Regions from separate parts of the Paenibacillus sp. GCM10027628 genome, predicted to be linked through region 1. Evidence: riboswitches for the same ligand, from Rfam matches in the RefSeq annotation. Region 1 holds a riboswitch; the other holds the start of a gene.
What was found. A riboswitch is a leader RNA that binds a small molecule or an ion and turns the genes downstream of it on or off. The one in region 1 is predicted to bind cyclic di-AMP.
Positions count from the first base shown of each region.

Region 2: it holds a riboswitch for cyclic di-AMP, as region 1 does, so the genes downstream of both, ACFQZT_RS18400 (stalk domain-containing protein) here and ACFQZT_RS29820 (C40 family peptidase) in region 1, are expected to answer to the same signal.

Region 1 is NZ_JBHTHA010000048.1:124,193-130,740, forward strand. Features, by position in the region: gene ACFQZT_RS29795 (ABC transporter ATP-binding protein) at 1-14, opposite strand, end outside; gene yyaC (spore protease YyaC) at 74-619, opposite strand; gene ACFQZT_RS29805 (glycosyltransferase family 2 protein) at 715-1,884, shown strand; gene ACFQZT_RS29810 (phosphodiester glycosidase family protein) at 1,896-3,368, shown strand; gene ACFQZT_RS29815 (hypothetical protein) at 3,352-4,011, opposite strand; gene ACFQZT_RS29820 (C40 family peptidase) at 4,181-5,077, opposite strand; cyclic di-AMP (ydaO/yuaA leader) riboswitch at 5,079-5,230, opposite strand; gene ACFQZT_RS29825 (permease) at 5,301-5,894, opposite strand.
Region 2 is NZ_JBHTHA010000025.1:15,264-21,811, forward strand. Features, by position in the region: gene ACFQZT_RS18385 (GNAT family N-acetyltransferase) at 1-1,154, shown strand, start outside; gene ACFQZT_RS18390 (hypothetical protein) at 1,129-1,497, opposite strand; gene ACFQZT_RS18395 (polysaccharide deacetylase family protein) at 1,502-2,206, opposite strand; gene ACFQZT_RS18400 (stalk domain-containing protein) at 2,585-3,376, opposite strand; cyclic di-AMP (ydaO/yuaA leader) riboswitch at 3,381-3,532, opposite strand; gene ACFQZT_RS18405 (PspA/IM30 family protein) at 3,761-4,447, shown strand; gene liaF (cell wall-active antibiotics response protein LiaF) at 4,684-5,346, shown strand; gene ACFQZT_RS18415 (sensor histidine kinase) at 5,362-6,444, shown strand; gene ACFQZT_RS18420 (response regulator) at 6,457-6,548, shown strand, end outside.

The DNA of each region.
Region 1 (6,548 bases):
GCTAATCCGCCCATACTTCCTCCAGGTCTCATCTGTCTTTACTCCTTCTGCACATCGCCATTCTCTCCCGTGCTCACATCACCCTCCAGATCGGCAAAGCGTGCAAAATCGCCTTCGTCACTTCCTCCGTCATTTTGAGTACGCTGTAAAGCGAAGTCGTCTGCAGAATCCCATACTGTTTCGGTCCGTCCGCGTTTACAATCGCAGCGATCGTATAATCCCCGACCTGCGGAAGCACTTTACCTAACGATTTGCCCGGCGCCAGCGGTTGATTGGACACTTGGTACAAACCCACGGATTGTTTCTGCCCTAAGCACGCATCGATTGCTATAATTACGCTACCTTCAGGAATTTCCTTCAAGCGCTCCACGAGATTACTGGCATCACAAGGCGCCTCCAAAGTGCCAATAACCATGGGATATCCCGCTTCCCTTAGTCTTGAACCAACAAGAGGGCCAAGCGCATCACCCGTTGAACGATCCGTTCCTATACATACAAATGCCACAGTATCCGGCTTGAGCCCCTTCTCCTTTACGATTTCTAAAAGAAACAGCCTCAGCTGTTCCCCATTTATTTTTCTCCAGTATTGCTCCTGAGTCCCAGCACGTTGTTCCCCCATAAGCCCTCCTCTTCAAGCCTTCAGGATGATTGCTCCTTGCTTCCGCCCAATGTTATAATGCGGTCAACTTCTATTCTTTCACAAGGAGGTGCACCATGTCCACCCTCGGAATTGTCACAATCCTGATCCTCCTCTACTGGATTATCATGTCGTTAGAAGCCTATCGCGGCTTACATCTGATGCATACGCTGCCCAGGTCAATCAAGCAACCGGACAAGCCTCCCCTCGTATCTGTGATCATTGCCGCCAAAGAAGAGGAGTCCACCATTCTCGATACGGTACGGCATCTGCTCTCGCAAAATTATCCCCGCCTCGAGATCATCGCTGTCAATGACCGTTCTAAAGATGCTACGGGCGTCAAGCTTGAAGAGCTGCGCAAATGGTCCGAATACAAAGAGGGCATACGCACTCCGTTGCAAATCATTCATATCACCCATTTGCCGGAAGGCTGGCTTGGCAAGAATCACGCCCTATATCAAGGATATTTGCAAGCTCGAGGTCAGTACTTGCTGTTTACCGATGCGGATATTATTTTTTCACCTGCAACTATATCGGATGCCGTCGCGTTTATGAAGGAACATGAAGTGCATCACCTCACGCTGACGCCAAATATGATCGCCCGAGGCTCGCTGTTACGAGGCTTCGTTCATTTTTTTCTGTTTTCATTTTCTCTATTTGTTCGTCCATGGCGGGCCAATATTGACGGCTCCCGCCGCCAAGGCATCGGCATCGGAGCCTTTAATATGGTTAGCCGCGCCGCCTATGAAGCCATCGGCACACACAAGTCCATCGCGTTGCGTCCGGATGATGACTTACAGCTCGGTATCTTCCTCAAACGCGCAGGCTTTAAGCAAAAAGTGCTGTCCGGCAAACACACCCTGCAGGTGGAATGGTACCGCTCACTTAGGGAAGCCATCACTGGATTGGAGAAAAATCTATTCTCCGGCTTTCATTACAGTTTTGGCATTGCTCTGCTGGCCTGCATCGGGCAGCTGATTTTCTTTATATTCCCATGGCTAGGCCTCTTGGTCTTTTGGGATTGGAAGGGTGTCGCCCTCAGCATCTCCGTTATCCTGCAAATCTGGCTGTATCGCATTTTGATCGATCGAATCATGGGCAAGCGTGGGAGCGAAGCCTACCAGCTTCCTATAAGCGCTGCGCTTCTTCTTTATACCATCATTCGCTCGGTCTGGCTCACTTGGAAACAGGGTGGCATCTATTGGAGAGGAACGTTCTACTCCCTGCGCGAATTAAAAAAGAAATAAGAGCGGAAGGAATGAACGCAGCCATGCTTATCAAACACAAAATTGCACACCTCGGAGTACTAAGCGGCCTGCTGGTCTCAGTTTTCGCCTTACCTAACGCCGCATCGGCGCAAGATTCCGTCCAGACCCAAAGCCGTACCCTTTCCTACAACGGTAAATCTTTCACAGCCCAATGGATATCCGTCGATCTCAAAGATCCTTATATCCGCGTGAAGCCAGTGACTGCAGAGGCCGGCATCGGGCACGACGAATCTTTCGATTCCATGATGACAAGAAGCCATGCGCTAGCCGGCATCAACGGAACTTTTTTCGACTCCTATGAAAAAGACGTCACCAAGCGCTACCCGAATGGCCTGCTCATCGACTCTGGTGAACTTATACACTCGGGAATCAATTCTGCTTTTCTCGTACTAGCTGACAAAACAGCCAGCTTGCAGCGTATCGAAACTACGCAAAAAGTCACCGTTAACCACCAAAATAAGCCTTATACCTTTACCGCCTGGGGTATAAACAAATACTATGGTGATTCGGAAAACGATCAAGTCGTGTGGTATACCGGAGCATTTGGGAAACGGGTTGATTTTCCGAACTCGACCAAAGCCGTCATTCAAGAGGGTAAAATTACTTCCATCACTCAAGACGGTGTTGATATTCCCGAAGATGGGTATGTCTTGCTTATCGGTTCAAGCGCCAATAATTCAACCTATGTGCTACCGAATATTCATGTCGGAGATCCTATTAAACTAGCAACAACCCTGAACAACCTGGATTCAGGCAGCAGTTCGGCTTTACCCGCTGTGGATGCTGCGGTCGGCGCAGGTCCCCGACTTCTGACCAATGGCCTTCCCGATATTGATTTTACGAGAGACGGCTTTACCGATCCCAAAATAACAACGAATGCCAACGTTCGAAGTTTTATAGGCACGGATGATTCCCATCGGCTTATCATAGGCACACTATCGACTGCTACGATCTCCGATATGGCGCAAGTACTTTTGGAGCTGGGGTTAACGGATGCGATGAATTTGGATGGAGGCGCAAGTTCTGCCTTATTCGCCAATGGATCGATGCTGAGGAATCCCGGGAGGGCGCTTAGCAATGCGCTTGTTGTGGAACGATTAGAGCAACCGCAAATTCAGGTAGAGGTCAATGGACAATTCGTCCAAGAGTTTAGAGGGTATTTGCAGCAGGAGACGAGCATGGTGCCATTCCGCGGCATTCTGGAGCGAATCGGAGCGCAATTTGATTGGAACGGTACGACTCGCACGCTAACGGTACAGTATGGTATCAACCGGCTTCAGCTGCAACCGGACCACTCCGTGATGTTCTGGAACGGAAATGCCGTTACTTTGCCTGAGGCGCCGACCATCGTCGACGGACATATTTATATGCCGCTTCGTGCGGTTATGGAATCGTTGGGCGGTAGGGTCAACTGGGATCCGCAGCTTTTCCGGGCCTCGCTTACGTTTAATGTACCCGGTTGATACGCACAATTCTGTAGTAGAGCTGGCCGCTCACTTGCTGTTCCACTTCCAGATATCCTTCCACATGGACATAATCACCCGTCATATAAGTGGATGCGTCAGATGACTGGGCGTGTGTCATGAACAGTAGAGCGGCTTTTTCATTGCCGACTACGAAACCAACTTGCTCTTTCACTTGAAATTTATCGAGCACCGTCCCATGATGAGACCTCGCTATATGATGAAACCGCCAAGCCCCTTCTTCTTTTATCATAAAATAGAGCACGCGATTTCTATGATGATTACTAAATTCTCTCGTAACGCCGATCATGCAAACGTCTTCGCCCAACCTAAGAAACTCATCGATTTCATAGGATTTTAATCTGAGGCGCATCACATTCTTTTGATGAATATAAGTCTCCATCTCATCGATAGAGCGTTGATCCCTAGGATCCTGCTTCGTGGCGTAAAAAACTTCTTTAATAAACGTATCCGTTTGCAGGCTGCGTGCGCCAAGAAAATGGTTGTAAGTTTTGAAAAAGCGCGTGATGACTCCCATAATCTCCTCTGGAATTGCGGCCGCGATTTCTTTTGTATGTAAAGTACCGATGGATTCGGATTGTTTTTTCCTATGAAACCATTGTTTCCAAACACTTAGTTGCATGGACAACTCGTCACCTGCTTTCTCACTTCCAAACATTCCTTCATTATAGGTGAAAATCAATAAAAATTCGATAAAAATCGCAGAATTTCGCACAAAAAAAAGAAACGCCCGCTTTCGATCCTCTCTTTGAAGAGAGAATTGAAAACAAGCGTTCAAAACCTAACCTTACTTACAGCACTCTTTTCGCTCCTACGTATCTAGCGCTCCAGTACGAGCTTGCCAAACTTTCGATGGCAACTCCTCTTTTGTTAGTCGCAGAAATGAACTCATCATTTCCAACATAAATGCCGACGTGATCGATCGATTTCGATCCAAAGAAGACCAGGTCCCCTACCTTCAAATCCGTTACCGGCGTTCCTGCCTCATTGTGCATATCACCTGATGTTCGCGGCAGATCAATCCCCTTGGATTGAAACACATAGCGTACAAAACCGGAGCAATCAAACCCGTTCGGGGTTGTCCCTCCCCAAGCGTACGGCACGCCCATGTAAGCGTTCGCCGTTTGTATGATTTGATCCGTCATGGACGGAGCAGGCGGTGCAGCTGGAGGTGCTGGTGGCGGTGGTGGCGGTGGCGGTGCGATCCAAGCCGGTTTATGCGACTTGCCATCAGCATCTACAATCGCAATCTGGTTTGCTTCGTTCCACTCGATAGGCGAGCCGAACGTTTCGGTAATAAACCGAAGAGGTACGTATGTATTCCCTTGATAAAGCACCGGGCTGCTCTCCAAGCTGATTCTTTTTTTATCCACGATCGCTTGCTGCACATCTGTGGTCAAAAGGATCGACTGCTTGTTTCGCGTCAAGCCAACAACAACTTCATTCCCCTGCTTAGCCCATGCTACTTCGTATCCAAGCTTCTCAGTAAGAACCCGAAGCGGAACTTGAAGCACACCCTTAGCATCAATAAAAGGCTGGACTTCCGGAAATTGCACAATCTCATCATTGATCTGCACTTTGACCGACGAGGATGGCGCTGCTGCTTGTGCCTGTGACACAGAGAATACGGGTACTGCGGCGCAAATTAATGCGCATGAGCAAATAAGACGTTTTGCAAAAGCTTTCAAAACTTTGCCTCCTTGAAGCCTCCGAGGTTAGTTGACGGGTTCGGGAAGAGGTTTTCCCTAGTGCGCTCTAGCATAGCAGCGCTCATTCACCCCAGATGAAGAAGTCCCCCGTACCGGAGCTTTTGCTGCTCCGAGATTCGGCATTTTTTTACTCTGATAGACTAGCATAAATCGAGCTTTATTTACAACTTTTGCGAATTAGTAATTGTTGCCAATCACTCTATCAATGAGCTGCTATATCCGAGATGAAAGACGCTATAAGGAGGGCAGCCATGACACCGCCTGCGATTCTAGCACGAACTATGGATGATTGTGACGCGGCTTGCATTCCCGATACTCCGATATTCTTGCGAAGGGTACGATAATACAATATCGCCCCCACAACAATCAAAATCACCTCCAGTGATCCGCTAATAGCGGGCCATTGCCATAGGCTGAATCCTAGCAGTGGAAGCCCACCCACATTCCCCGGCAAGATCGGCATATCCATACGATGAACAAGTAGATCCAATACCCAGTGGCTAAAAGTGAGTAAGCCAATCGTGATCCCGCCTCTTTTCCCCCATAATTTCCAAGCAACCAAAGCCGATAACAAAGCAATGATGCCTGCACCGACCAGTGAATGCGTATAATCGGCGTGAATGATACCTTCCCCATACCCTGTTCCATGACTATCATCGATCTTTTCAATCCCTGATAAAAATAAAGGTACGAATATAACATCCAGTAGTTGTGTACTCAGCATGAGCGCCCGGATAGGCACCTCCGGAGTTTTTGCTTTTACGGCAGCTGCAAGCCCAAAATGTCCAGCAAACATTCAAATCCTCTCCTTTTTTGTTTTCTTATGGGAATACACTCTGCCTTCCAGCCAACCGCATAAAACCGTAAATAAAAGCATAAACACAATAAATGACATGAGGCCCACCACTTTCTTTTGCTTGTTTACTAATTTAATTAGCATTATAACTAATTATATTAGTTTTATCAATGCCTTTCTTTCTGGACAAAATAAAGAAGCTTAGCAATTCTTGCCGAGCTCCGCGTTATTGGCACACTCATCCACAGATGGGTTCTATCCCTTCCATCAATAATATGAGATAAACCTCTATCGAGGTCTTTCGAAGATGTGCGACCGCGTTAAGCTGAAGGTTTATTCGCCAATAAGAATTTAGTTTTCCGACACATCGGAAACTTATAAATTCATATGTGGTGAAAAAATCCGGCCGTTGCCGGTCCTTATCTAAAGCCATACGTTTGGGAACGAACTTGCCTTTGGCAATCCTCCACCTTCTCGAGAGTCATGACTTTATTTCCCCTCGCCCATTGTAACGATGAAAAACATCTCTACAGCACGTGATACTTGTTGTTGTACGCTTTGCAGCTCTCATGGTGGCTAGCCCCTTATTCAGCTTACATTCCCATTAACATGCTTCCTACGGAAGCAGCTAGCGGTAAATTTGGACGCGCGTCC
Region 2 (6,548 bases), on a different contig from region 1:
CGGAGAGCTTCTCGCTGTCCGAATTTGCTTTTCAATTTGAGTTGACACCCGAGGAAAAGGCTGAACGGATTGGCTGGACGGATCCGAACCAAGTCTGGGGATATTTTGTCGATGGCGCTTTGGCTGCCAAACTAACGATTCTTCCTTTCCATACCTGGCTTGGCGGCAAGAGCTTCGCTATGGGCGGCATTGCCGGTGTGGCTACATGGCCTGAGTACCGCAGGAATGGCATGGTTGGCCAGCTTTTGAGTCAATCGCTGAAAACAATGAAAGAAGCGGGTCAAACGGTGTCTTTCCTGGCGCCTTTCAAGTTTGAGTTTTATCGCAAATACGGGTGGGAAGTGTATGTAGAATATTTGAAGTACGAGATTCCCTCGGATAAACTGCCTGAGTTCCAAGCGGCGGAAGGCAGCCGAATAGTACGCGTCGCTAAAGACTGGGAGCTTCTTCATCCGATATACGAAGCGTATGCGATCCGCTTCAACGGGATGTTGGTGCGGGATGAATTTTGGTGGAAAGAGCGCTACTTCAGGTTCAAAAAGGGGACGGTTGCCATCTACTGCAACCCGCAGGGGGAGCATAAAGGCTATGTTTTCTATCAGGTCAAAGACAAAGTGGCGACGATTCACGAAATGGTGTTTTTGGACGAGGAAGCGAGGCGCGGTTTGTGGAAATTCATTGCAGATCATGATTCTATGATCGACAAGGTAGAGTTGAATGCACCAATTGACGACGCACTGCCCTTCCTGACGCATGATCCGAAGTTCAAGCAGGAGAAGATTACATATTTTTCGGCTCGAATTGTAGATGTGGAAAAGTTTCTATCGCAATATTCGTTTAAAGTCCGAGAATCAGCAGAACCCTTGTGCTTGCGCATATCGGATTCTCATGCGGATTGGAATCATGGCGTATTTCGTTTGGAATTTGCTGAAAAAGGCAAGACAGCACGTGTTAGGAAGCTTGCCGAAGGAGAGATACCTTCTGAAACTGAGATTCTCAGCTGCTCCATTCAAACCCTGACCACACTCCTGATGGGTTATCAGAAAGCAAGCTTTTTAGCCCAGGTCGATCGGTTAGAAGGGGCTCCTGAGCTTATTCATATGTTGGAAAAGGCTGTTCCGAATAGGACTACTTATCTGGCTGACTTCTTTTAAGATACGGAAGTAAGTGGTATTGTTTGAGAAACGGCTTCAGGTTATGGCTGAAATGGAAGTGGGAAAAGGATAGAGGCGGCTTCAGTGGGACATGGACCACAAGGCCGTCTTTTGGCGGTTCAATTGTAAACCGGCCTGATAGCGAAGTGATTGACTTGAGCCAAGCTGTCGTCTCATGCCGGACCTGCTCCGTGCAGGGGAAACGCAAGATGACGCGTTCGGTGGACGGTTGGAAAACTTCAACATATGACAACTCCGTAATCGGTCTTTCCGGCTGGATTGAGCTATACATCCATTGGAAGAAAGCGAATAAGGCGATTGTTCCTATTTTGAGCACTGTCATTCTGTTACTTGTTCATCCTCGAAATCAAATCCGTCACGGTCAGAAATTGATAGCCTAGTTTCTTAAGTTCAGGCAGTACGATTTTCAAGGCTTCCACAGTCTGCGTACAATCTCCCTCTAAATCATGGAACAAAATGATGTCGCCGTTGTGAATGTTGTTCAAGACGGATTGGACGATTTTTTGAACTCCCGGCTTCTTCCAGTCTTTGGTGTCTTGGTACCATGACCACATGACCACTGTGAAACGATCCTGCTTGGCCAGCTCCAAAAGCGATTGGTTGTAGAAACCTCCAGGCGGACGGAACACATGGGGCGTTTGTTCGGTAATGTCAAAAATGATCTCCTGCGTCTGTTCAATTTCTTCCTTCAGCTTTTCCGGGCTGACGTGTTTGAGAAAATGATGGTCATACGTATGGTTGGCAATCTCATGGCCTTCGTTCACTTCGCGAATCGCAATTTGAGGGTACATCTGCACACGTTTGCCCAGCACGAAAAATGTTGCTTTGGCATCGTACTGCTTAAGCACGTCAAGCACTTGAGGGGTGTAGACGGGATTCGGGCCGTCATCAAAAGTTAGAGCGACAAGTTTTTGGTTCGTTGCCACATTCCAAACAACTTTGCTTTGGGGAACAGGCATGGCTGCTGTTGAAAATAGAAGGAGAACAACGAGTTGAATGAAAGTCAAAAACTTGGATACCGGTTTGCGCATGGGTTCCGTACCTCCAGAAATCGTGCAGATAAAGGCTAGTTTCTGGATTGCAAATGAAACCTATACGCAGGCGGAGAATGTTAAATATGGGAAGGTTTCAAAAGTTCATATGAGAAAAACCTGGCTAATAGCCAGGTCGTCTTTGTCAATCCGCCATCTTCTCGTCTGGAAAGATGAAAAATATAAAAAATTGGACCCATGATCCTTGGGAGCAACGTTTCAGTACGTTTGTCTCCATTTTTTAAGCATGCCCAGAATTTCATAGAAAGGGTATTCCTAACGTTTTTGTTCTGTAAAGGATTTAAACATTAACTAGTAAAAAAAGCTGAGCGTTGAAGAGTGAAATCTCCAGCGTTCAGCTTTTTTTGCATGGAACCTTTAGTTCGATACCCGATAGACCTTAATGGATTGAATGCCAAATTGTTTCAAGGATTCCTTGGAACCGGGAATGAAAATGTCAAGATGATTCCCTTTTACAGAACCGCCTATATCCGTGGCGTAAGCATACATTCCGCCAGCTGGCAGACCGTTAAAGCTATAGCCTTCGATATAAAGCTTGGAACCGAGCGGGATTACGTTAGGATCAACCGCAACCGTGCCAAGCGCTAGAGGATTACCAAGATAGTCCACAGCGCCAAAACCGCCGTTTTCGGAAGGATCAGCTGAATAGGCAGTCGCATCAAACTGTTCGTAGTCGGGAGCGTGATGATTGCCGTCTTTGCTCAAGATAGCAAGCTTACTGCCGGAGTCCCACTGAACAGGAATACTGGAAGCTTCGGATATAAAGCGAAGTGGCACATATACGCGGCCGTCCTGGTATTCAGCGTGAGATTCCATCTCCACAGAGGCATTATCAATTTTTGCTTCTTTTTGTCCTGAAGTCAACGTGATCGTGTGTTTCTCATTATTCAAAGTGACCTTGATCTGGTCTCCTTCTTTTTGCCACTGAAGGGCATATCCAAGTTTCTCGGTTACAAAGCGAATCGGGACCTGCGTTGTGTGATTCGTATCGATAAAAGGCTGTGCATCCGGAAAATGGATAAGATCATCGTTAACTTGAACTTTCACGTCCATTTCAGCCGCATGTGCCGAAAATGGTGAAATAAAGCCTCCTACCAAGACTGTGGCGAACACAGCAAGGCTCGTTAGCCCTTTGGCTACTCTATTCAATTGGTATTCCTCCTTCATGAGCCTCCGAGGTTAGTTGACGGGTTCGGGAAGAAGGTTCTCCCTAGTCTGCTTCAAGAATCAGCAAATATTCACCCCAAGTAAATCGTCCCCCGTACCGGCACTTTGTCTGTGCGCCGGACTCGGCTTCAAATAGTTTAGCACTATCGGCTTCAATGAAACAACGACCAAAATGTGGGAACCCAGAGTGGATACTGGACCTTGGTCTAGGTTGAAAAACAGTCGCGGGTCCGTTTTGACCTCGTTGGCTTTGGTTTACGATAGTAGCATGAAGGAAGCAAAGGTCGGCAGCGAGAGTGGAGTCAACGGCAATTACTCATTCGCAAGGCAACGATTTTAAAATAAATGGAACATGGGGTGCGGTAGATGAAAGTGTTGAATCGGATCGGGAAAATGGCGGAGGCTGCTTGGAACGAAGCGGAAGAGCGTTTGGATATGCATGAGCGCAACGGCGGAGCTGCAGGCACATCGTCATCGAAGGTAGCAGTCTTGGAGGAGCGCTATCAGGATGCGCTGCAGCGGGCGTTCGAGCTGCGCCGGCAAAGCGTGACCGCAGACGAGATGGCGCAACTGCGCAGCGAGCAGGCCGAGCTGGCGATGCGTGCCGGCGAGGAGGAGCTCGCACGGCTCGCGCTGCAAGAGAAGCTGCGCGAGGAAGCGGCGTGCGAGCACTACCGCGCGCAATACGCGAGCTGCCAGGACGAAGTCCTCGCGCTCGCGGAGGAGCTGCGGCTGCTGCGTGCTTCGCTTGCAGCAGAAGCGTCGCGCGGCGGCGGGGCCGCGCCGCACAGTGACGGCGTGCAGCCGCCGGGCGGGCCGCACGAGCAGGGCGCTCGCGACACGCTGCGCGAGCTGGAAGTCGCCGGCCGCGAGCTCGGCCGCGAAGCGCTGCAGGGGCTCCGCGAAGCGGGCCGCCTGTCGCGGGATACGCTGAAGGAGGCCGGCGGCAACCTTCAGCAGGAATGGCACGCACTGCGCGGCAAGCTGCAGCATGACTGGCAGCATCGCCGCGGTAATGAGCGCGACGAAGTGAACAAGCGCGGCAGGAAGTAGTTCTTTCTGCGGATTTTACAGTGACTCGCAACTGAAGCAAACAGGTGCACTTCTCAGTTCAAACGACCTTCATTTCGATGCTCAAGCCTTGCGGCGCAAGCATTTGCTTCTTGGAGGTCGTCCATTCTTATGGTATGCTAGGAAAGATGCAAAACGGGCTCATTTTGTGTAAGAAGTATAAATGGTTTCTTAAAAAGAATCATGAAAGATAAACGGCAGCCAGAGGAGGTGCAACGATGGGAGAAGAAACCAAAAACAACCGTAACCGGAATACAGCGCTAGTGCTGATTGGAGCCGGTCTTTTTTTGCTTCTGGATCATACGATTGGCTTTTTTCCCATTCTTGCGGTTGTCCTCATTCTGCTAGGCATTCATCGACTCCGCTCGCGCAGGGAACGCAAAGGCTACGTATTGATAGGCGTGGGGGCCGTTATTTTATTTGGCAATCATATCACGATTGTTTTATCCGTTGTCTTGATTTCGCTCGGTTTGTTCTTCATTCGTTCCAAGCAGGTGCATAGGGATGATTCGTACATCCAAAAGCAGAAGCTGGTGGATAGCGTCCGTCTAGGCAGGGAGCCTTGGATTTTACGCAACAGCAGTATATGGTACATTCTCGGGGAAACTTATATCGACCTGTCCCTGGCCATCCTGGAGCAAAAGGAAACGACGGTAATTCTACAAGGCGTTGTCGGCGATGTGGACATAAAAGTGCCGGATGATATCGGTGTTACCGTGACAGCCTCTGTGACCCTTGGTCAAATACAAATTGCAAGCGAGCGAGAAAGCGGCGTGTTGAATAAGCTCATGTGGCAGTCCGCCAATTATGACAATTGTGATCATCGGGTGAAACTTGTTCTGTCTTACATCGTAGGAGATATCAATATCAAAGTGTTATAGGAGGGTCATCGCGCTTTGGACGGCTATAAACGGAAATTAACGAATATGATATGGCGCAGCATGGGCGAATCGATCCTCTTCAGCTTGATTGTTTTTGGCGTCATTATTTATTTTCTCAATTCACGTGGCATGATCGAGCCTTTTCGAAACTGGCAGGAGGGCGTAACGTTCTCACTTATGGTGATTGGCGTTGTTATCGGCATCGGAGCCATCCACGGATTCTGGAGCAGCAATCGCATTACGCGTAGGCTGGAACCTTTGATGGAGACGATGATTTTACTTGAAAAAGGAACGTTCACCCGCAGCGGCTTTCAAAACGGTGAAGACGAGATCGGGCGGCTGGGGGAACAGCTTGGCCGTATTATGAAAAGGTGGGAGGAACAAGTAACCTCCCTTCAACGGCTTTCTAACGACAATGCCGAGCTCGCAGAAAAAGCGAAATTCTCGGCTGTTATTGAGGAACGACAGCGCCTGGCGCGGGAACTCCACGATGCTGTAAGCCAGCAGCTGTTTGCGATTTCGATGACAGCGACGGCAGTCGGGCGAACGCTGGACAAAGATTTCGAGAAAGCGCAGCGGCAAATCCACCTCATTGAGGAGATGGCTTCTGTGGCGCAATCCGAGATGAGGGCGCTGCTGCTGCACTTACGGCCGGTACATCTGGAGGGCAAGCGGCTCTCCGAAGGCCTTGTTGAGCTTCTGAAGGAGCTGGCGGCCAAGGTGCCGATGGCGATTTCATGGGATATGGACGATGAAATTCGTCTGCCTAAGGGAATCGAAGATCACTTGTTCCGTATTGTTCAGGAGGCGCTTTCCAATGCGCTGCGCCACTCCAAAGCGAACAAGTTGGAAGTGAAGCTGCTGCATCGCCCCGACGGCATCCGTCTGGCGATTCGCGATGACGGTGTCGGTTTTGAACTGGATGCGAAAAAGCATACATCCTATGGAATAGTTTCCATGAAAGAGCGCGTCAGTGAAATCGGCGGTTCTTTACATATTATCACTGCGCCGGACCGGGGAACACGCATCGAAATTCGTGTGCCGATTCTCGGCAACGATTATGCTAACGATGCAAGCTTTCCTACAGAAAACTCTTAGGAGGAGATACAATTGGATGCGAATATTAAGGTGCTGCTGGTCGATGACCACGAGATGGTGCGAATTGGACTAGCGGCCGTTTTAGGGACGGAAGACGGTATCGA